One region of the Lysinibacillus sp. FSL M8-0355 genome, then DNA from elsewhere that is predicted to be linked to it. Evidence: riboswitches for the same ligand, from Rfam matches in the RefSeq annotation. Region 1 holds a riboswitch; each other region holds the start of a gene.
The links. A riboswitch is a leader RNA that binds a small molecule or an ion and turns the genes downstream of it on or off. The one in region 1 is predicted to bind S-adenosylmethionine.
Positions count from the first base shown of each region.

Region 2: it holds a riboswitch for S-adenosylmethionine, as region 1 does, so the genes downstream of both, metK (methionine adenosyltransferase) here and MKY46_RS00965 (methionine ABC transporter ATP-binding protein) in region 1, are expected to answer to the same signal.
Region 3: it holds a riboswitch for S-adenosylmethionine, as region 1 does, so the genes downstream of both, MKY46_RS18625 (methionine ABC transporter ATP-binding protein) here and MKY46_RS00965 (methionine ABC transporter ATP-binding protein) in region 1, are expected to answer to the same signal.
Region 4: it holds a riboswitch for S-adenosylmethionine, as region 1 does, so the genes downstream of both, metA (homoserine O-acetyltransferase MetA) here and MKY46_RS00965 (methionine ABC transporter ATP-binding protein) in region 1, are expected to answer to the same signal.

Region 1 is NZ_JBBPAI010000001.1:190,016-196,122, forward strand. It holds gene MKY46_RS00950 (M20 family metallopeptidase) at 1-619, opposite strand, end outside; gene MKY46_RS00955 (MetQ/NlpA family ABC transporter substrate-binding protein) at 632-1,492, opposite strand; gene MKY46_RS00960 (methionine ABC transporter permease) at 1,540-2,202, opposite strand; gene MKY46_RS00965 (methionine ABC transporter ATP-binding protein) at 2,192-3,217, opposite strand; SAM riboswitch class I at 3,325-3,433, opposite strand; gene MKY46_RS00970 (CaiB/BaiF CoA transferase family protein) at 3,687-4,871, opposite strand; gene MKY46_RS00975 (sensor domain-containing diguanylate cyclase) at 5,354-6,107, shown strand, end outside.
Region 2 is NZ_JBBPAI010000001.1:3,668,032-3,674,138, forward strand. It holds gene MKY46_RS17780 (alpha/beta hydrolase) at 126-932, opposite strand; gene MKY46_RS17785 (gamma carbonic anhydrase) at 1,067-1,579, shown strand; gene metK (methionine adenosyltransferase) at 1,757-2,953, opposite strand; SAM riboswitch class I at 3,211-3,329, opposite strand; gene pckA (phosphoenolpyruvate carboxykinase (ATP)) at 3,719-5,305, shown strand; gene MKY46_RS17800 (alpha/beta hydrolase) at 5,391-6,107, shown strand, end outside.
Region 3 is NZ_JBBPAI010000001.1:3,804,705-3,810,811, forward strand. It holds gene MKY46_RS18615 (MetQ/NlpA family ABC transporter substrate-binding protein) at 1-471, opposite strand, end outside; gene MKY46_RS18620 (methionine ABC transporter permease) at 542-1,210, opposite strand; gene MKY46_RS18625 (methionine ABC transporter ATP-binding protein) at 1,200-2,228, opposite strand; SAM riboswitch class I at 2,312-2,415, opposite strand; gene MKY46_RS18630 (thioredoxin family protein) at 2,472-2,783, opposite strand; gene MKY46_RS18635 (hypothetical protein) at 2,798-3,139, opposite strand; gene gcvH (glycine cleavage system protein GcvH) at 3,230-3,610, opposite strand; gene MKY46_RS18645 (arsenate reductase family protein) at 3,817-4,173, opposite strand; gene MKY46_RS18650 (acyl-CoA dehydrogenase family protein) at 4,405-6,107, opposite strand, start outside.
Region 4 is NZ_JBBPAI010000001.1:2,523,957-2,530,063, reverse strand. It holds gene MKY46_RS12405 (TSUP family transporter) at 1-57, opposite strand, end outside; gene MKY46_RS12400 (TrmB family transcriptional regulator) at 184-966, shown strand; gene MKY46_RS12395 (hypothetical protein) at 988-1,374, shown strand; gene MKY46_RS12390 (nucleotide excision repair endonuclease) at 1,427-1,852, opposite strand; SAM riboswitch class I at 2,002-2,112, shown strand; gene metA (homoserine O-acetyltransferase MetA) at 2,222-3,157, shown strand; gene MKY46_RS12380 (GerAB/ArcD/ProY family transporter) at 3,198-4,346, opposite strand; gene MKY46_RS12375 (hypothetical protein) at 4,377-4,610, opposite strand; gene MKY46_RS12370 (Ger(x)C family spore germination protein) at 4,615-5,814, opposite strand; gene MKY46_RS12365 (spore germination protein) at 5,840-6,107, opposite strand, start outside.

The DNA.
Region 1 (6,107 bases):
CAAAAAGCTGGATCACTGCATCTAATGCATTAATTCCTTCCTCAGGAGCCCCTGATGCATGTGCGGCTTTCCCGTAAAAATGAAAATCAAGTGGATCAACGGCAAGTGTTTCGCTTGTTAGAGATGTTTTTCCTGCTGGATGAATCATTAAAGCGACATCTACTTCCTTTAAATAGCCATGTGCTACAAAGCTTCCCTTTGCACTGCCGTTTGGACCACCCTCTTCAGCAGGTGTTCCTAAGACGACGACACTTCCACCGGTTTCATCTAATGTTTTAGAAAGAGCAATTCCGGCTGCGACACTCGTTGTTCCGATAATATTATGACCACAGGCATGCCCTAAACCTGGAAGAGCGTCATATTCAGCAAGAAAGGCAATTGTTGAACCAGGTTTTCCACTGTCTTTCACTGCATAAAAGGAGGTTTCATGTCCAGCAACGGCTGTGTCTACTTTAAATCCTGCATTCGTCAAGATTTCTACATGCTTTTGACTTGCGAAAAACTCCTGATTCCCTATTTCTGGATTGGCATGGATTGCCTGGCTAGTTTCAATATACAATGCTTGATTTGTTTCAATGGATTCCTGGATTAGTTCAATTCCCGATAAAGTTTTGCTCATATTTATCTCCCCCTATAGTCCTTTGCTTTGTTTTATTAACTCATCTTTTGATAAATCAACAACAATAGATCCTCCATTTGTTTCTGCCTCGACTGCCTTCATTACGTCTTCCTCATGATACAGCTCGACAATTCTCTGATATGTTTTATTATCTTGATCATCTGCTCGTGCAGCAAAAATGTTCACATAAGGTAAGGCGTTTGGATCGTTGGCATCTTCAAGATAAATGGGGTCCTTTACGGGATCAAACCCAGCTTGTCCAGCAACTCCATTATTAATAACGGATGCAACTACATCTGGTAATACACGTGGTGTTTGTTGAGCTACAATCGGTAAAATGTCTAAATCTTTCGGGTTGTCGACGATTTTACTTGGGTCACCGAAGAGACCAAAATCATCTGCCAATTTAATTAAGCCAGCTGATTCTAATAATCTTAATGCACGAGCCTGGTTGGAAGGGTCATCAGGGATAGCAATTTTGTCACCTTTTTTAATTTCGTTAACATCCTTCACTTTCTCTGAATATATTCCCATTGGAGCAATAACAGTAGCACCGATTGGAACTAAATCGACATTATTTTCTTTAGTAAATTGTGTTAGAAACGCGATATGCTGAAAGGAATTAATATCAATTTCTTTATTTGCTAATGCCTGATTCGGCAATGTATAGTCAGAGAACTCAACAAGCTCAATTTCAATCCCTTCCTTTTTAGCTTTCTCTTTTAAAATCGGCCATACTTCACCATCTGTTCCAGTTACACCAATCTTTACTTTTTCTTCTTTCTTAGCATTATCTGTAGCTGAATCAGACCCACAGGCAGCCAATGCTAATACTGCTGTTAAAACTAATAAAATACTAAACCACTTTTTCATTATTGATCTCCTCTTTCGTTGTTTTATTCAAATGAAAAATGTCCTTCTTACCGTCGCATAATTTTTCTTGATAGCTTATTCCCAATCCACTGCGCAATTTGTACAAGAATAATAAGAATAATAACGGTCACAAGCATGACACTTCCATCAAAGCGTTGATAACCATATGTCATTGCAATATGACCTAAACCGCCTCCGCCAACTGTACCAGCCATTGCAGAGAAATCTATTAAACCGACTGTCACAAACGTTAAGCCTAAAATTAACGGTCCAAGTGCCTCTGGAATTAATACAGTAAAAATAATTTGTAGAGGACTTGCTCCCATTGCCTTTGCGGCTTCAATTACCCCAGGGTCAATGCTAACTAAGTTATTCTCTACTACTCTCGCAATACCAAATGATGAGGCAATCGTCATTGGAAAGATTGCTGCCCACGTACCAATCGTTGTTCCAACAACCATTCGTGTTAATGGGCTAATGGCCACTAGAAAAATAATAAATGGAACTGGGCGAATAATATTAATTAAAAAATTTAACAATTGAAACACGAATTTGTTCTCTAAAATATTTCCTTTTCGTGTCACATATAGTAGTAAACCTATTGTTATACCAAGAATAGAACCAAAGATAAGGGTTATAATAACCATTAAAATTGTTTCACCTGTAGATTCAAAAATACGGGGCCAAAAAGTCGTCCAATCAACCTTCATTGAATTTTACCTCCTCAACAGTTACAATGTCTTGTAATTCAGTAAGAACACTAGGTATTTTATCGCTATGTCCCTCAAATGAGACGAGCAAGTTCCCATAGAACTTCTCCTGAATTTCTCGGACAGAGCCATAGACGATATTAACGTCCACATCAAATTTTCTTGTTACGCGAGAAAGGATAGGATCGCTAGCAATATCACCTTTAAAAATAACACGGTATAAATTTTTGCCGCCTTTTTTTCTCCATTCCTCTAATAGAGATGCAGATGGTCGATCTTGCTGAACCGATTGAATAAACCGTTGAGTCGTTAAATGCTGTGGATTTGTAAATATATCAAAAACTGAATTAGATTCAATTACTGCCCCATTTTCCATGACTGCTACTCTGTCACATATTTGTTGGATGACATTCATCTCATGTGTGATTAGCAAAATAGTGATTCCTAAATCCTTGTTTACTTTTTTGAGAAGGCGGAGAATTTCCCCAGTTGTATCCGGATCGAGCGCTGAGGTTGCTTCATCACAAATTAATATATCAGGGGAGGTAGCAAGCGCCCTCGCAATTCCAACCCGCTGTTTTTGGCCTCCAGATAATTGCTCAGGGTAATCATTCGCTTTTTCTGTAAGACCAACAAAACTAAGAAGTTCTGCAACTCTTTCATTAATTTCTTTTTTAGGCACTCCCGCCAGCTTAAGTGGATAGGCTACATTTCCAGCTACCGTTCTTGAGGAGAATAAGTTGAAATTTTGAAAAATCATGCCGATTCTTCTTCTCAGCTTTCTTACCTCTTTTGGTGTGAGCGAATTAATATCAACACCTTGTACTTGAACAGCGCCATGGGTTGGACTTTCTAATAGATTCACAAGTCGCAATAATGTGCTCTTTCCTGCACCACTAAATCCAATAATTCCAAAAATCTCTCCCTGCTGAATTGAAAGAGATACATCTTTCACTGCATTCACTTCACGATCACCAAATTTAAAGGTTTTCGCTACATTCTGAAATTCAATCATTTACTTGCTCAACTCCCTATTTAAAAATAAAGAACAAAAAGGACCTTCCTTTTGTTCTTATCGATTAAGAAAAAAGGAAGGTCCCCACTATTGAAGAAACTACTTCCTTCTCATCTTTCAAATGTAAGTACATTTGCAGGAATTGGCACGGTATTATGTTAATAACCCGCTGCCGAGACTTCATTGGGCCTGTCCCTCAGTCTCTCTGGATAAGAAGAAATTATCGTATTTAATTGTCTGTTAAGATTTAAACAATACTATAATGCTTGATGAATTATATGTCAACATTTCTTTTAAAAAGTTTTATTAGAAAAATAAATCCATTTACTGTTATAACAGCAGGAGTACATTGGTAGCCGCGTTTTTTCTAGTGAAATAATTTATGCTTATGTTACTGAGGATGCCAATGAGCAGCCAGCCATAAAAAGGTTCAATTTGAAAATTGCCTACTCCAAATTGAACCTTTCCGTTATTCTAAAACGCCCTTTTCTCGTAAACTAGCAATTTGTTCATCACTATAGCCAAGTGCAGTTAATACTTCTTCATTATGCTCTCCAAGCTTGGCACCGACATACTTGTACTCAGGCTCAGTGCCATCAAATTTAAAGGCAGAAGCAATTTGCTGTTGCATGGTGCCATCGCTTTTTGGAATATCGACGATCATGCCACGAGCCTTCAACTGTGGATGCTCGCATGCTTCTGGAAAAGTGAGTACAGGCTCTACACAACCTTCAAAATCCTCGTTAAATACCTCAAGCCATTCCTCATATGTCTTTGATAGAAAGGCATCATGAACAGCCTCTTTAAAGCGTATTTGTGTATAGTAAGAATCATTAAAGGTATTATCAATCAACTCAGGAATGTCGAGTGCTTCACAGAGCAGTTTACGAAATTGAGGTTCTAAGCTACCGACAGAGAAGAAGCGTCCATCTTTTGTTTTGTAAAAATCATAGTAACTGCCTCCGTTTAAAATTTCTTGCTCTGGCTGTGGTATACGACCACCCCCAATAAACGCAGCACCATACATAGCATTCAGCGAAAAGACAGCATCTGTCATACTAATATCTATGAATTGTCCTTCGCCTGTTTTTTCACGATGAAGGGCAGCAGCCAGTACCCCAATTGCGGCATGCATTGTCCCTCCAGCTATATCAGCTAGTTGAACCCCCATGGAGACAGGCTTTTTATCCTTATGGCGTGAATAATCGAGTAAGCCTGCTAAAGATAAATAGTTATTATCGTGTCCAGGTCGATTGCTATAAGGTCCAGTTTGTCCGTAACCAGTAATCGCACAATAGATAACCTTTGGATTTATTTCCTTTAGAGCTTCATAGCCAATGCCAAGGCGTTGCATGACACCAGGCCGAAAACCTTCGATAATAACGTCATACTCTTGCACCAGTGATTTTACAATGTCTATAGCCTCTGGTGATTTAAGATTTAATGTAATTGATTTTTTAGATCGATTTAAATGTTGATGAATGTAAGCCTCATGATCTTCATCATAGGGAGGCATAATTCGTGTTAAATCAACGCGCTTTGAAGATTCAACATGGATGACATCTGCTCCTAAATCAGCAAAAATCATTGTCGCCATTGGCCCTGGTAGTAATGCAGAAAAATCGAGAATTTTTAACCCTTGTAAAATGCCCAAATCTTCCAACCCCTTTTTGTGTAGGCTACACGACCATCCCATTGATGGAAGCGTAGCGCTTTTCTCATAATCCCCATTGTGTGAAAAGCGTAACGTTCGATTCTGTATTAATACAGTTTATTTTATTTTAAAGAGTATTATAACAGAATAGACCTTAACTTGCCTATGCTATTTTTCATTATAAAATAAACATTTCAACTTTCATATGTCAGAATAACAATAAAAGTAAAAAAATTTAGAATTTAGATTTTTTATCAAATTTCAGACAATAGTTGTCAGTTGTTAGAATATTTAATCTAAGAAAATAAATTGTAGAATTTTGTTTACTAGCTAGCTATATGATACAACCTTTTTTATTGATACAATCCTAGTGGTGTATTGGATTCTTCTTACGCAATTTGGAAATGATACTATTACCCCATTTATTAATAAAGTATCTCTCAAAAAATACATATAAAATTAACGTAAATAGGAGAGAAGAAATGAAGTCACATCAATTAAAACTAAAGCATTTAATTATGGGAGTTGCGATGGCAGCATTCTTTTTCACGAGCCTTGGTAGTGTTTGGGGCGGATACAGAATGAATATTGACTCGATAAAGGAAAATACACTAGAAACGAATAGGGTTTATGCTCAAAAATTGGCATCTACTGCGGATTCTTATCTACATGAATCTTTCCAAATATTGGGTTATAGTGCAACTCAAATACAAGCAAAGATGGACGATGCGCAAGCATTGAATCAGGAAACAGAACGTTTGAGATTGCAAAATCAAATGTTTAATTCTGTAGTAATAACAAATGCAGAAGGATTGGTTCTATCCGTCTCTCCACCATCTATTGAAATAAAGGGAGAAATTTTAACATCAATCGGTGCTAAAGAGGCGTTATCCAAAAGGACACCACTTATCTCTAAACCATATGAGGCGATGACAGGACGTCTCATCATTTTTATTTCTCATCCTATTTTTTCCGACTCCAATGAGTATTTAGGAATGATAGCAGGGACTATTTATTTAAAGGAACCAAATGCCTTTAAAACTTTACTGGGAGAGCATTATAGTAAGGACGGCTCTTACGTATATGTAGTTGATTCAGATGGGCGTGTTATCTATCATCAAGACCCAAGTCGGATTAATGATGTGGTAACGAAAAATAAAGTCGTTCAATCGGTGATATCAGGAAAGAGTGGTGCTCAACTTGTTGAGAACACAGAAAGAGTGAAAATGCTTGCTG
Region 2 (6,107 bases), 3.5 Mb from region 1:
TACCCCTCCAATTTGAAAATACCATACTTTAAGTCATTATAGTATTACACTTTTCTGAAAATTACAACATTATATTTAAGTAACAATATTTAAGTAAGTCTTCTAGTAAATGGAAGGGATAAAACCTATTTAATGATATAACCGATTCTTCGAAGAGCATTATTAATAAAATCACGAATATACATAAAAATCTCTTCTCGTTCTACTTCGTGAAATAAATTGTGATAGCAATTTGCCCATTCTTTAAATTGAAACTCTGTAAACTCTTGTTGATGGAGCCAATTTCGAGTTTGTCGTGTTTCCGTAATTTTATCTTTCTCAGCTGTCATAATGAGCATAGGCATATTCGGAAATTCACCTTTTGGAAGCATCACTAAATTTTTCATCATCTGCTGAAGCTCTCGATACCATTTCACTGAAACGACTGACATGAATGGTACCTCATCTTTCATTTCGTCCCTACCTTCAACATTGCGTGTAAGGTTCTCATATGAAATATTGTGAGTCATTTTAACATTTGCAGTCAATGCACTTAGACTCGTTAAAGCATTTGATAATTTACCTGGTAAAAGCTTTAATTGCAGCCACGGTGATGTCAAAATAATGCCTGCACATTCATATTGCTTCTTTTGCATTGTGTGAAGAACTAACGTTGCTCCAAGCCCATGTCCTATTACAAAAGTTGGTAAATTATATGAAAAAGCATTCTCAATCAGATTTCTTGTATATTTATTGTACAATTTGAAGTCCTCATCATGGACACGAGCAAACCTTGCATTCACGCCATGATTAGGTAAATCTCCCATGACTATGTGGAAGCCTTCCAATCTTAATTTCTCTATCAGCCATGCATACCATCGGTGATTTTCATATGCACCATGAACTATAGCAATCACAGCCTTTGCTTGTCCTTCAGCTTCCCATTTCCACATTCACATAGTCCTCCTAAAAAATAATTACACATTGATTATATCGAAATAAATAGCTCATTTTAATTTTATATTTCCATAAAGTTGCGTATTTGATACGATAATACTACATTATAGAAAGAATTGAGGCGATTTTCATGATTTATCCATTTAAAGATAAAATGCCAAAGATCGATCCATCTGTCTTCATTGCTGATTACGCAACTGTTACGGGCGACGTAACAATTGGTGCGGAAACAACCATTTGGTTTAATACGGTCATTCGTGGTGATGTTTCCCCAACCATTATTGGGAAACGTGTCAGTATCCAAGATCTTTGTTGCTTACATCAAAGTCCAAAATTTCCGCTAATTATTGAAGATGAGGTAACAGTTGGACACCAAGTCACTTTACATAGCTGTACAATTCGCAAAAATGCTTTAATTGGTATGGGCTCCATTATATTAGACGGGGCAGAGATTGGAGAGGGTGCATTTATTGGGGCAGGAAGCCTAGTACCTCCTGGTAAAGTCATTCCTCCGAATAGTTTAGCATTAGGTCGTCCGGCAAAAGTAGTCCGTGAATTAAATGCAGAAGATAAAGAGGATATGGAACGTATCGTGCGCGAATATGCAGAAAAAGGACAATATTATAAATCCCTTCAGAAGTAAACAATATACACAAAAATTCAATATTAACGAAAAAAATACCTCGCATTTCCGTGTAACCAAAATGTTCACGGATCGTAGCGAGGGATTTTTTGTAAAACAAAGGGGACAATATTGCCCCTTTCCTTTTTAATACATTAGAATAATTTTCTAATGTCTTCATTACTTTAGCTCAATAGTTTATAGATGTGCCTTTTCTCGTAGAGCATCTGCTTTATCGATTTGTTCCCATGGTACATTTAAATCTGTACGACCAAAATGACCATAAGCTGCCGTTTGTTTATAAATCGGACGACGTAAATCTAGCATTTTAATAATACCTGCTGGACGTAAATCAAATAGCTCACGTACCCACTCTACGATTGCGCTTTCTTTCACTTTACCTGTACCAAATGTGTCAACCGCAATGGAAACTGGTTGAGCCACACCAATCGCATAGGCAAGTTGTACCTCAGCGCGTTCTGCCAAGCCAGCTGCTACAATGTTTTTTGCTACATAACGTGCCGCATAAGCCGCTGAACGGTCTACCTTTGTTGCATCCTTACCAGAGAATGCGCCACCACCGTGACGTGCATAACCACCGTATGTATCAACAATGATTTTACGTCCTGTTAAACCAGCGTCCCCTTTAGGTCCACCGATAACAAAACGGCCAGTCGGGTTAATAAAGTATTTCGTGTTTGCATCTAATAATTCACTTGGCACAACGGGTGCAATAACAAATTCTTTCAGATCAGCTTGAATTTGTTCAAGTGTTGCTTCTTCATCATGTTGTGTTGAAATAACAATTGTATCCACTCGCACAGGTACATTATTGTCATCATATTCAATCGTTACTTGTGTTTTTCCATCAGGACGTAAATACGCTAATTCACCTGATTTACGAACTTCTGTTAATCGGCGTGCTAATTTATGTGCTAAGCTGATTGGCAATGGCATTAGTTCAGGTGTTTCATTACATGCATAACCAAACATTAGACCTTGGTCACCAGCACCAATTGCTTCAATATCAGCATCTGTCATAGAGCCTTCACGAGCCTCTAAAGCTTGGTCAACACCTTGTGCAATATCAGGCGATTGTTCGCCAATAGCTACAAGCACCGCTAGATTTTCAGCATCAAAGCCATATTTACCACGTGTATAGCCAATTTCTGCTACAGTATCACGAACGATACCTTTAATATCAACGTAAGTAGAAGTAGTTATTTCTCCTGCTACTAATACTAATCCTGTTGTGACAGTTGTTTCACACGCTACACGTGCATTTGGATCTTCTGCTAAAATAGCATCTAAAATGGCATCCGAGATTTGGTCACAAATCTTATCTGGATGTCCTTCTGTTACACTCTCTGATGTAAACAGTCGACGGTTTGTCATTTGGTTTTCCTCCTATTACTCTTACAAAAAGTAGTTGTGTATGAATACGGTACTCATTACCCATGTCAAGTCCGCTCCTAAGGATTGAACTCTCAAGCCGTTACTGCTGCTTTTAACACGAGGATTTCGAAAGATCTGTCATTATAATAAGGAAAGAACTACATATACTTACCTTTACATTCTTTTTTAGCAATAAAAAAATCCTTTACTCACGTTACTGCACATGAGGAAAGGAATAATGACTTCGTAACCTTTCACTCTTATCGTTCAAGGGATGTTCCCTTGCATCAGGTTGGCACCAACGCATGCTGTGAAATAAAACATGCAGGTTGCCGGGTTTCACAGGGCCTGACCCTCCACCAGCTCGGGATAAGAGTATCCGTTCAATTTCATGTTACTGAAAAGGTTGAACGTTGTCAAATATTTTCTTATGTATTACTGTATAGAAAGGAAGGAACTGATTACACAAAAACTTTTCATACTTGGATGATGATGTAAATAGAAGCAAATTAATCCCTACAACATACCTAGCTACTTGTGGTAACATATGTGTGGCTCAATTTTTGCGCCTAATTACAGTAGGATTGATCGGATTCTACTCGAAAAACATTATTTTTTGTCAGTTTATTGAAAAGTGATAAAAACTCTAAAATAATTTCTTAATTAGTATAGATTATTTAAGCAATTGTGTTATACTATTTTTGAAATTAAGAAAAAATCCCTCTAAATCAAGGGAATACTATAAAAAAGGATGGTATTTAATCGATGAATTCAGTAGAAATTGCAAACGAACTGAAGGAATTATTAAACGGCGGTAACATTAATGTTCAACTTTCAGTACCACAATTAGCAGAAAAAGCTACATCTCGTGGTGAAGCAATGTTAACAGTAGATGGCGCAGTTCGTGCAGAAACTGGCAAATACACTGGTCGTTCACCTAAAGATAAATATACGGTAGAAGAAGAAAGCACAAAAGATCAAATTGACTGGGGTAAAGTCAACCAACCGATTTCTTCTGAAGTGTTTGATAACTTATATGTAAAAGTAATAAAATATTTAAAAGAACGTGACGAGTTATTCGTATTTAAAGGCTTCGCAGGTGCTGACAAAGATTCACAATTAAGCATCCAAGTAATTAATGAATACGCTTGGCACAACCTTTTTGCTCATCAATTATTTATCCGTCCAACTGAAGAAGAATTAGCTTCTCATGTTGCAGACTTCACTGTCATCTCTGCTCCTAACTTTAAAGCAGACCCTGCAGTTGATGGTACTGCTTCTGAAACTTTCATCATTGTATCACTTGAAAAGAAAATGATCTTAATCGGTGGTACTGAATATGCTGGTGAAATGAAAAAATCTATTTTTGGTATCATGAACTACTTATTACCACAGCAAGGTATCCTTTCAATGCACTGTTCAGCAAACGTTGGTGAAGCTGGCGATGTGGCATTATTCTTCGGTCTATCTGGTACTGGTAAAACGACATTATCCGCTGATCCAGATCGTAAGCTAATTGGTGACGATGAACACGGCTGGTCTGATAATGGTGTATTCAACATTGAGGGTGGCTGCTATGCAAAAACAATCAACCTTTCTGCTGAGAAAGAACCAGAAATCTACAATGCAATCCGCTTCGGTTCTGTTTTAGAAAACGTAGCTGTTGATCCAGAAACTCGTATTTGTGACTATGATGATGGTTCATTAACAGAAAATACACGTGTAGCTTATCCAATCCAATACATCGAAAATATTGTTGATCCTTCTGTTGCAGGTCATCCAAAAACAATCATCTTCCTAACAGCTGATGCGTTTGGCGTATTACCTCCAATCAGTAAATTAACAAAAGAGCAAGCAATGTATCACTTCCTAAGCGGTTTCACTTCTAAGCTTGCTGGAACTGAACGCGGTGTAACAGAGCCAGAACCAGTATTCTCTACTTGCTTCGGTTCTCCATTCCTTCCACTTCCAGCAACAGTGTACGCAGAAATGTTAGGTCAAAAAATTGACGAGCATGGTGCACAAGTATTCCTAGTGAACACTGGTTGGACTGGTGGCGAATATGGTACAGGTAGCCGTATGAAGCTGTCTTACACACGCACAATGGTACGTGCAGCAATCGACGGAAAATTAACAAATGTTGAAACGACACAAGATGCTGTCTTCGGTTTACACATTCCAACAGCAGTTGAAGGTGTACCGTCAGAAGTGTTAAATCCTCGTGAAGCATGGGCAGATAAAGCTGCATATGATGCGAAAGCTGCTGAACTTGCAGGCTTATTCAACGAAAACTTCAAGAAATTCTCAAACGTTTCTGATGCCATTACTACACTTGGTGGCCCATTAAAATAACGACTAGACACAAGAATCAAAGGGAACGAATTCATTCGTTCTCTTTTTCTTTACCTTGAAGGTAGCTAGTATTAGGGAGATACATATGACAAAAAAATATAAAATACTATTTTCTATTCTTATAATGTTGTTAGCTTTATTTGTTGGCGCTGGTTTTTTTGCAGGAAATTACTTTTATAATCTGGCATTAAATCCTGACACTGATAAAACAGCAGTGCTAGATGCACCTCATAATGTAATAGCTGTCAATCCTCAGGAAGCTAAAGAGAAAGAAACAACTGAGCAATGGTTTCATAAGCAATATGAAGATGCTTCGCTTCAATCCTATGATTCGCTAAAGCTCCATGCTTACTCCATCCAAAATGATCACCCCACTGACAAATGGGCTATCATCTTTCATGGCTATTCAAGCGAAGGCGCACAAATGACAAAGTATGCTAAACATTTTTATGATATGGGCTATCATGTACTTATTCCAGATGCGAGAGGCCATGGTAAAAGTGAAGGAGATTATATTGGCATGGGCTGGCATGATCGTTTTGATGTTGTTTCATGGGTCAATCACATTGTCAGCTTAAATGAGAGCGCTGAAATTGTTCTTTATGGTGTTTCGATGGGTGGAGCCACTGTCATGATGGCTTCAGGAGAGAATTTACCAACAAACGTTAAAGCAATCATTGAGGATTGTGGCTATTCTTCAGTATGGGATGAATTTTCCTATCAGTTGAAAGCAATCTTTCACTTACCTGCATTTCCAATCATGCATTTCTCTTCTGTAGTGACGAAACTAAAAGCAGGCTAT
Region 3 (6,107 bases), 3.6 Mb from region 1:
TAATGATAGCATACGACCGTGGTCTGATACTGAGTTAGAAAGTAAGATTGTTGCGCCTTCAGGCAGATCTTCTAAAGTTTTATATTTTTTTGAGTAAATACCGATTGGTTCAATATGAACGCCACCAGCATTCACGAAATCATAGCCATTATCTTTAATTTGTAACTCCAAGTATGGAATATGTTGGAAATAGTTTGCATCAAGTGTTTTTGAATCTAGATCTTGGTTTGGAAGAACATAATCTGTATAAGTTTCAATTTCAAGGTCGATGCCTTCTTTAGCTAAAATTGGTTTTGCTTTATCTAGGATGACTGCGTGTGGTGTATTAGAAGCACCTACTTTTAATGTTACATTGTCTTTACTATCTGTTTGATCAGATGCTGAATTGGCATCTTCCTTTTTATCTGTACCACAAGCTGCTAATGCTAGTACAAGTATAGATAAAAATAATCCTGCTAATAACTTTTTCATTTATGACACTCCCTTTTATTTGTTTCAAATATGTTAGCGGTTAGAACCGGAATAACCTCTTTTAGTCTTACTAACGTTTATCGATCTTCACCGTTATGAGATCACCAATCCATTGAATGATAAATACAACTACTAAGATCAGAATAGTTGCCATTAATGTCACATCTTGGCGGTTTCGTTGGAAGCCGTCTAGGAAAGCTAAGTTACCAAGACCACCTGCACCGATAATCCCTGCCATTGCAGTATAACCAACGAGGGCAACAGCCGTTACAGTAATCCCTGAAATTAGTGCTGGTAAAGATTCAGGGATCAGTACTTTCCAAATAATTGTGGATGTTTTTGCCCCCATTGAACGGGCTGCTTCAATGACACCTTTATCTATTTCACGTAACGCAATCAATACCATACGAGCGTAGAACGGGGCTGCACCAATAATTAGAGCAGGTAATGCCGCATTTGCTCCCCGAATCGTACCAAGTAAGAATTTCGTAAATGGAATTAATAAAATAATTAACACGATAAATGGGATGGAGCGGAAAATATTAACGATTGAACCCGTTAAAAAGTTAACCATTTTATTAGCCCATAGCTGATTAGGGCTTGTTAAAAATAGAACGATCCCAATGACTAACCCAAGAATAAATGTGACAACTGTAGAAATTGCCGTCATGTACAATGTTTCATACATAGCTTGCCACATATTTTCCCAGTCTACGTTTGGAAAAAGATTAGTTAGCATTTGCGATCACCTCCGTTTGTACTTCGACTGTATTTAAATAACGAAGGGCTTCAGCCACATTTGTTTTCGAGCCATCAATTTGCACAATCAGTGTACCGTATGCACCGTTTTTCGTTTGCGAAATATTACCATGAACAATGCTTACTTCTACATCAAATTGTTTCACAAGATGTGAGATAACCGGCTGTTCTGTCTTTTCACCAACAAAAATCAGTTTGACAAGTTGTCCAGTTGGATAATTTGTTTTGATTTGTGCCACCGTATCCTGTGTTTCCTTTGTATCTGTAATCTGAGATACGAATTTTTTAGTAATAGCCGCTTGTGGTGCTTGGAAAACTTGCAATACCTCACCACGTTCCACTATTTCGCCTGCCTCCATGACCGCTACACGATGACAAATTTTGCGGATGACATGCATTTCATGTGTAATCAAAACGATTGTTAAGCCTAAACGTTCATTGATATCAACGAGTAAATCAAGAATGGCATCCGTCGTTTCAGGATCGAGTGCGGAAGTCGCCTCATCACATAGTAAAACCTCTGGATTATTCGCTAATGCACGGGCAATCCCTACACGCTGCTTTTGTCCACCAGAAAGCTGGGATGGATACGCCCTGTCACGTCCCTCTAGACCAACAAGTGCAATTAATTCCTTTACTCGTGCTTCACGTTGAGCCTTTGAAACACCTGCTATTTCTAGAGGAAATGCAATATTTTCGGCAACTGTTCTAGACCAAAGTAAATTGAAATGTTGGAAAATCATACTTACCTTTTGTCTAGCTGCTCTAAGCTTTTGCCCTTTAATCGATGAAAACTCTTGACTGTTCACCGTTACTGTTCCTGTTGTCGGTTTCTCTAAACCGTTTAATAAACGAATCATGGTACTCTTACCAGCGCCACTATAGCCGATAATGCCAAAAATTTCACCTTTATTGATGGTAAGGTTGACGTCTTTGACTGCCGTTAATTCGCCATTTGCTGTTTTGTATTTCTTCGTAATATTTTGAAGCTGGATCATAGCGAATACTCCTTTTCTCATATAGAAAACCCCTTCACTCACAGACAAGTAGAAGGGGTCACGTATAATAACGTTAAACCGTTCTCTCATCTTTCAAAGAAAAATCTTTGAGTGATTTGGCACCTTTTCACTTTGTGATGGTTGCCGGGCTTCATAGGGCACTTCCCTCCGCCACTCTTTATAAGAGTTCGATATATTTAATGTTTTAGTAATATATTTGATACTTTACCACGCTAGTAAAGTTCAGTCAATTGATTTTTTTAACAATTCGTATAAAAATGGTACGGATTGAAAAGCATAAATCTTATCTGTCACTTTTCCGCCATCACTAACAAGTAAACACGGAACACTTTCAATTTGATGCTCAACAGCAACATGCTCTAAAAAATTTATATTCGCTTTACCTATTGGTAGCTGTGGCAGTAATTGTTCAATAATGGCCATCATTTTAGATGCCACTGCACACGTTCCACACATCGGTGTATATAAATAAAATGCAGCTTTCTGTCCCGACTGTTTTGCCGTTTCCCACTGCTCTTTTGACCATTCTTCCATTTCCTCACGCAACCTTACAAAATATATTCATTATGGATTGAAAAATGTGCACGCAGTAATATCATCGCTAACACTTTTCTTGGTGTCGTCTCTACTTCCTTATAGGTTGGCATTGTACGTAAATGCTCTGCCTCTGGATAATGTCTGTCCATTAATGCACGTAGCTTATCGCCTGAATTATCTGCATCAAAAAAAGTAAATAGCTCACAGCTCTCATAGGGATCGAGCAGCTCTTCTAATTGATGCACACCAATTGTACCATTCGTACATAGTATTGTAACATTCTCATTTAAAATTGGCTCAATTTGTAGCTTATCTGAGCGTCCTTCTACTATTAAGCATTTTCCCTCGAACATTACGCCACCTCCATTTAGACATCCCCATTATAAGTCATTATATAACAAAAAACGCCGGTAGTTTCCGACGTTTTTCGATTATAGCTTGTCTTATTCAGCGATCATTTCTTCGTATTGCTCTGCTGTCATTAGTTTTTCAACTTCTGATGCATCAGCAGGCTCCACAACGATCATCCATGCTTTTTCATATGGTGATTCATTAACGAATTCTGGGCTATCTTCTAAATCTGCATTTACTTCAACTACAGTACCTGAGATTGGTGCATACAATTCAGAAACAGTTTTAACTGATTCTACGCTACCGAATGGATCATCTGTTTTGATTTCGTCGCCAACTTGTGGAAGCTCAACGAAAACGATATCTCCTAATTCAGATTGTGCGAAGTGAGTAATACCAATACGTACTTTTCCATCTTCTGTTTTTACCCATTCATGTTCTTCAGAATAACGTAAGTCTTTAGGTGTGCTCATGCAAAAAACCCCTCCATAAATATGTAATATATTCACTTTCAGTGTGCCATACTTCTCCTATAAAAACAAGATTCAATTACGTGCCAGCTTAATTGCAGTCCACAATTTTTTCAAGTTACTTGAAATACATCTCTGTTAAAAATTTGTGACATCTGCCAGTGACTTTATCTCGGTTAGAAGAGTCGTTCGATCCTGTTTAAATACGGCTATTTCCAAGTTTGCTCAAAATCTGATTCTTTAAACCCTAGCGTTACTTTTTGGCCATCCGTTACGATTGGACGTTTGATTAACATCCCATCAGAAGCAAGTAGCTCCAGCTGCTCATCTTCAGTCATTTCCGCTAGCTTGTCCTTTAAACCAAGCTCACGATATTTCATACCCGATGTATTAAAAAATTTCTTCAAAGGCAGTCCACTGGCTTGCCAAATGGCTGTTATTTCATCCTTTGTTGGCGATTGCTCTACAATGTGTACCTCTTCATAGGAAACCTCATGATCATTTAACCACTTTTGTGCTTTTTTACATGTCGTACATTTCGGATAATGGATAAATTGAATCGTCATTAAAATGCTCCTCTACTGTCTTTTTCTGTAGTATACCATCATAATTGTTTCGAATGGTGGAACTTCTCTCATTTTCGTAAGCCTAACCATCCGTTTTGCTGTTCTATTCATCACTTTCTCCATTTTATCCGTCAATCTAGCTGTTCTATCCGTCAGTTTCAAGCTTCTATCCATCTCTCATAAAAAAACCTAGCTATCCTCTTACAGATAGCTAAGTGAAAGTGTATGCTATTAAACAATATATTTTTCAGCTTCGATTAGTTTAACAGAAGCTTCACGTTTCTTCGCAATTAAGTTATAAGGATTATTGCGTGTTAATTTACGAAGTGCAGATAATGTCATACGTGCTGCATCGCCATCTGCTGAAGCAAGAATTGTGTCTTTTGCTTCCTTTTCGATTTCTGTGAATGCTTCTTGGCAGAAGATTTGCGTGTATAGCAATTTCTGCTGTGCTTTTTCAGCGCCATCACGAGCAATTGCCTTTTCTGTACGTAAGACAGCTGACTCCATTGCAAATAATTGGTTAGCGATATTGGCAATATTCACTAATACCTCTTGCTCCTGATCAAGCTTCGCACCAAAGCGTTGTGCTGCTAAGCCTGCAGCTAATACAGCAATCTTCTTAGCATTTTTCACTAAATATTTTTCTTGTGCTAGTGGCTCTGTACCGATGTCTTCTGGCATTAACATTAGCAGCTCTTGCTGTAAATTTTGAGCAACTTGTAATAAAGGAAGTTCGCCTTTTAGCGCCTTTTTCATAAATGTGCCAGGGACAATCATGCGGTTAATTTCATTTGTACCTTCAAAAATTCGATTAATACGAGAATCACGGTAAATACGCTCTACCTCATATTCAGCCATAAAGCCATAACCGCCATGTAATTGTACGGCTTCATCTGCAATATAATCTAATGTTTCCGACCCAAATACTTTCGCAATAGAGCATTCAATTGCATACTCAGCAATAGCACCTGCAATTACTTTTCCTTGCTTTTGCTCTTCAAGGCTTAACTGGCTTAAACGATCCTCAAATAGACCAACAGTACGATAGTTTAATGATTCGGACGCGTACAATTGAGAAGCCATTGTTGACAATTTCTCTTTTGTTAGATTGAAATCAGAAAGCTTTGTTTTAAATTGCTGACGTTGGTTTGTATACTGGATAGCTAACTCCAATGCACGTTTAGAGCCACCAATTGTGCCCACACCAAGCTTATAACGACCAATATTTAAAATGTTGAAGGCAATGACATGCCCACGACCAATTTCACCTAATAGATTTTCTACAGGTACTTCCGCATCTTCTAATACTAATGTACGAGTTGACGATGATTTAATCCCCATTTTCTTCTCTTCCGGGCCTACTGAAACGCCATTGTAGGCACGTTCTACGATAAAGGCAGAGAATTTATCACCATCAATTTTTGCATAAACAACAAATACGTCAGCAAAGCCTGCATTTGTAATCCATTGCTTCTCACCATTTAAAATATAATGTGTGCCTGCCTCATTTAATTTCGCAGTCGTTTTTGCCCCTAGAGCATCTGAACCTGAGCCTGGCTCTGTTAATGCATATGCTGCGATTAATTCACCTGAAGCAAGCTTAGGTAAATATTTTTTCTTTTGATCTTCATTACCAAATAGAACGATTGGTAGTGAACCAATCCCAACATGTGCACCATGTGTGATGGAAAAACCACCTGCAACAGACATTTTCTCAGCAATTAAAGCTGAAGAAACTTTGTCTAGTCCAAGCCCTTCATATTCTTCTGGCACATCTGCTCCAAGCAAACCTAATTCGCCTGCACTTTTTAGGAGACGCACTGAATGCTCAAATTCATGGTGCTCTAAATTTTCAACTACTGGTAAAACTTCATTTGCTACATATTCCTCTGTTGTTTTAGCAATCATCTTATGCTCGTCAGTGAAATCTT
Region 4 (6,107 bases), 2.3 Mb from region 1:
CAGAAATCCAAATGAAATTAACAGGATAAGAATATGTACATCGACTTCAAAAAACATATTACACCTCTTTTAAATTAGTTACTACTGAAATAGTAACTAATTTTAATTACGCTGTAAACCCTCATTTTTTCATTGGCAAATCTTCACAACAGTAGCCTATAATAAAGATAATGGAGGGATTACATGGAGGAATTAATCGCCCAGTTGAAAGACATGGGCTTTACAGAATATGAAGCAAAGGCCTATACGGCACTTGTGCAGCAAAGTCATGTTAGTGCCTATCAGGTCAGTAAAAATTCTGGTATACCACGCGCAAGAATTTATGATATTTTAAACGTCCTTGTAGAAAAGGGAATTGTGCTAAAAGAAGAAACGGCTGAACAAACGACCTATGCGGCTATGCCTGTGTCTGTGTTTTTACAGCAAATGCAGCAGCGCTGGCAATCGAATTTTACATCCATGAGTACGAAATTAGAAAAATTAGAGGAAAAAGTGCAGGAAGTGGAGCCAAAAGTAGTCATGCTAAAGGGCAAGGAGGCGATCATCAACTATTGCCAGTCACTTTTAAAAAAAGCCAAGAAAAAAGTGATTCTATCGATGTGGGAAGATATGTATGATACTTTAAGGGGAGATATTCAAGAAGTGGCACAGCATGTTCCTATTCATGGTATTACCCTATATGTAGGGGAACAGCTAGAGTCGATTGACCAGCATAGAGCTACACACTACACGAAAAAAACGTCTACACCACATTGGTTTATTTTATCGGTAGATGGTCAGGAAATGATTTATGGTCACTCTCCATCTACGCAAGAAATGGCCTTTATCACCAATGACCCTGTCCATATTTATTTGTTAGAGGATTATGTTTGGCATGACGTCCTTATCAATCGATTGGTAAAACGTGATGATCAGGAATTAGAAGACTGGATTGCTAAGGAGCGTAAAGCTTTTTTCTTAGAATAGTCATAAGGGAAGGGGAGTAACGTGAAAAAATTCGTGTTGCTAGGTTTAATGAGCTTATTAATGTTAGGAGCATGTAACGCTAAAACGCCTACCAAATCACTAATGATTCATGAGCTAACTGTCGTTCCAGACAATATTCAACAAAAAATTGAGGCTAATGATAAGATTCAATTATTGTATGAAGATGACTCTACGTATTATCTTGTTTATTATTCGAAAGGGAATGTGCTGGCAAGTATTGCGGCTGAAGAAAATAGTCAAGTCATCCAACTGAAAGAAGGTAGCGAGCAACGAAAAGTGGCTCAACCCTATGTATATAAAATCATCACCAAAGATCCTGAGCTATACACGATTGATTTGCGAATAAACGGCGAGAGTACGCCAATAGATCGCGTAACCTCTATATAAGACAAAAACCGAAATCCCATTAAATGAGATTTCGGTTTCTTTACAAGATATCTTAATAAAAGACTTTCTCTACATTGTATTTGGAGCGGAAAGTGTTAATCGCATATGTTTCGTAAATTTCACGTTCCATTGGATCTTCTACTTCATAGACCTCAATTTTGAACACTTCATCACGATGATTTTTCATCGGAGATACATTGTCCTCGAAATGCTTTTTAATACGTTGACGAATTTTACGTGCTTTGCCGACAAATAATAGCTCATTCTTGTCATTATAGAATAAAAAAATGCCGCCTTTATCACGTGTGATTTTATGGAAGTCAATAAAACCAAAGTATGGTGTGATAGGCACATCACCAGGTTTTACTTCTTGTTCACGTTGACGGATGACTACATCAGGTTTTGGAAATTCAATTTTAATCAAAGTATTCACGTTCCTCTCTGTTACTAAAGTTATATGGTAACATAAATACGGCATGTTTACCATAAATTTTAAATGTAGAAACACTACTTATAGCAAGCTTAGTGTACATCAAATAAACGAGGAACATGCATTTGAATCACAAAATATTCTATGAATTATTGATATTCTAACTAATTCATGCTACAATTCGATGTAATTAAATAATCTTATCAAGAGAAGCTGAGGGATTTGGCCCGATGACGCTTCAGCAACCTCTAACAATTGTTAGAAAGGTGCTAATTCCAGCGAAGGATTTTTCCTTTGAGAGATAAGAGTGGACGTGAAAAAATCCTTCTCATTCTATCTCGTATGGAATGAGGAGGATTTTTTAATTTGTCAGCAAGGTTTGCTAAAAGAGAGTGATCAAAGAGAGGGGAACGCAAGATGCCAATTAATATTCCGAAAAATTTACCAGCTGGAGAACATTTACGTGAGGAAAAAATCTTCGTCATGGAAGAGGACCGTGCGAAAACACAGCAAATTCGTCCGTTAAACATATTAATATTGAATTTAATGCCTGAAAAAGAAAAAACGGAGCTTCAATTACTACGTTTATTAGGGAATACACCGCTACAGGTAAATATCACCTTTTTAAATACGGCCACACATGAGTCGAAAAACGTCAGTAAATCACATTTACAGCTATTTTACACAACGTTCAACCAAATTCGTCACCGTCGCTATGACGGGATGATTATTACGGGAGCACCTGTAGAAAAAATGGCCTTTGAAGAAGTTAACTATTGGCGGGAAATTTCAGAAATTATGGACTGGTCCAAAAAGAATGTGACATCCGTTTTACATATCTGTTGGGGGGCACAGGCGGCACTGTATCATCATTATGGGATAGGAAAGGTAGAACTTTCAGCTAAATGCTCAGGTGTCTATTCCCATGTAATCACCGATTTAACAGTGGATTTAGTACGTGGCTTCAGTGATTTATTTACCGCTCCACATTCACGCTATACTTCTGTTTCGATCGACGAGGTTCGCAATCATCCAGACTTACGATTATTATCCTATTCAGAGGATGCAGGTGTGTTCATCGTCCAATCAAAAGATAATAAAAACATTATGATTACAGGGCATCTGGAGTATGATGCGACAACATTAGCCGATGAATATAGCCGTGATGTCGCAAAGGGCATAGATATCGCTGTTCCTGTGAATTACTTCCCGAATGATGATCCATCACAGGAGCCAATGAATACATGGCGTGCCCATACGCATTTATTATTCTCTAACTGGTTGAACTACTATGTTTACCAAGAAACACCATACGAATGGGATTTTGTAGATGAAATTGAATATCATATTTAATTAATAAAAAGTCTAATTTCTTTTCTCACCATAAAAGAAATTAGACTTTTTGATTGTCATTCGTTGTTTCTGTATTAGGCGTTTCGGTACTTTGAGCTTTGGTTTTGCGATTTCGTATAACTGCGACAATCAATAAAAGTATCGGTAATAAAATGGTGATTATAAAAGAAAAGATTGGCCAAATTTCATTATTGTAATTGGTTGAATGTACAATGTCTGGATGAATAATTTGAGAAAGCCCAATGACAATTAGACCCATCGGTAATATGAGAGGGCGATGATCCTTGATTTTTAAAATTTGCGCAAGACCGACAACAGTCGTATAGAAATACATAAATGTGCGAATATAAATGGATGAAATCCACATAAAGGCCATGATGATTTCAATGCGCTGCAAAAAATTCCCTATCGATATTCTTTGCGCTAAGGCATAGCTAGGAAATGTTCTAGATGACGTATTCTCAGGTCCTAAAACAAGAATCGATAGCACAATCAACGTAATTAAGACGATGCCACCGAGGATTGTCCCAAAATATAACCCTTTCTGTGCAGATGGCTGTACATTGACACCAGCAGGATACAGTATTAATAACACCAGTAATGGAAAGGAAAAGATACTCATAAAGCGTGCAATACTATAAAGCATAGATGTTTTGGTTGCTTCTAATAAGGGTTGAATGTTCTCAAAATGAATTTGAGGCGTAATACAAACCATAAAAAAAATAAAAATAAAGACAAATGCTGGAAAAATAATTTCTGCTGAACGGGCAAAGGTCTCAATGCCTAAATAAGCAGCGTACATAATGATAATACTAAACATCAAGGCAAATGCTAATGTCGGAGTCTCCGGCATGACTTCGGTTTTCATAAAAATACCGATAAAATAGAGTAATTCTCCAGCAGATAGAAAGGTTAAGATTAGGAAACAACTGGCTGTGATTTTTCCAAAAAAACGACCAAGAATTTTTTCATTTGCCTCTACAAAATTAAGTGACGGTGTTTGGTTGGCTAGTGTTAAAAATAATTTAACGGCCAGCAGGCTAAGGACAACTCCAATGCAGGCGGCAATCCATGCATCTTGCTTAGCGGCACCCGTAATACTAGAAGGGATAATTAAAATTGCCGTTCCGATAGAATAGAGGAATGTAATGATTGTAAATTGTCTTGAACTAATAATCTCTTTTTCCATCGAGCAACCCTCCATTTTTTATCCTTCTATCTATTTTGTTAATGACACAATATAATCTTTAATTGGTGTAAAGATAAAGGTAATCAAATCCAATGGGCTTGGAATATGGATTTTTAGCGCATTTCCCATATTCAAAGCCGTTCCGATGAGAAGCAAAATAGAAAATACGACAATGGTTTTTGAATCATGCTGCTTTTTTAGTTTTGGTATAAAAATAAGTGCTAGGATCATTGAAATGATAAAGATGGCTACAGCTAGCACCATTTCGTTACTCCTCCTTTGGCTTGTTTAATAATGAATTTTGCATCGTACCTAAACCTTGTGTCGTTACTTTCACTTGCACATCTACCGCCAAATCTGGAAAGATGGAAGCCCACTCATCCTTAATTTTTTTCCACTGTTTTGGATCTGCACGATGTAAGGCATCACCGAAACCAAACACATCAACCTCATATTGCTGTTGTATTTTCTCCAATGTTTTTTGAATTCGTTCATCAATGCCCTTAGCTGTTTTTTTATTGACATAATCAATGGATTTATTTTTTGTAAGATCAATATCACATTCGACCTCTCCTATGTTCTGCTCAACATGAATACGGACATCAATTTTCGGCTTTCCGTTATCAAAAGACCCTTTCACTTTTGTTGTGGATTGAGTGATTTCAGATGATAGAGTTCCTTTCTTTGGGCAGGCTATGATTTCAATCGTACTCTGTATTTTATCATTCAGGAAACTAACGCTTTTACTTTCTCCCTCAGTCAATAGTCCAATATATTTATCCCCTTTAAAGACCGCTAATCCTGCATACTGCAACAGCACAGGCGTTTTAACTCGTTGCACATTTGTTTGATCTACACCTAATTTCTTATCACCATGTACTTCAATAGCAGTAATTAATGCCCCTTTATGTTTATTCGTTAATGTATTGACTAACTCATCTATATTGACAGCTATTGTGGCGCCCCAAGCTTTTTCAGAGACATCAAGGGAATTTAACATTTTATTAGCGGGTATCTTTTCAATGGGCGTTAGTACATTTAACACTTCCTTCGCTGTCGCTTCATGAGACATAATGACATCGAAATCCTTACGAAATTCATGGTCCCTTACAATTAAATCAAGTGAATCACTAATTCCTTCTTTTGCTAGATCTTCCCCTAAAACAACCACTTGAAGATGGGCAAAATACGGTTTTCGGGCAGCGTTGGTTGTCATTTTTCGAATTGCCTCAAAGATGGTCTCGCCTCTCGAATGATAGCTAACGACAGGAGAGCGTTGCGTGGAAGCCTGTCGCATCGAAATTTCACTTGGATCAACAATTTGAACGGTAATCTCATATTCTTCGTCTATTTTGTCAATACCCAGTGCTACGACAATGGCTAATTCATTTAATTCACGCTTACTCCAGCAGCCACTTAACAGTAAAGTGAGGATACATAGTAAGCAAATCACTTTTATTTTTGCCATATTCCATTCCTCATTTATCCAGTAGTTATTTCCTGCCCTTTACATTGACATATTTATGTCCTCTAACAATATTTTTTTGATTAACTAAACGAGGTCGTGTTAGTAACTTTCTACGAGGGAACAAAAGAAAGGCATCCTTTTGATCCTTTAAAACTAACGGTGCAAATGGACTTAAATAAGGTACACCAAATGAACGAATACTACATAAATGGAGAATAATGACCATAATACCGAACATAACACCAAATAAACCAAACATAGCTGCTAAAATCATTAATGGGAAACGTAACACA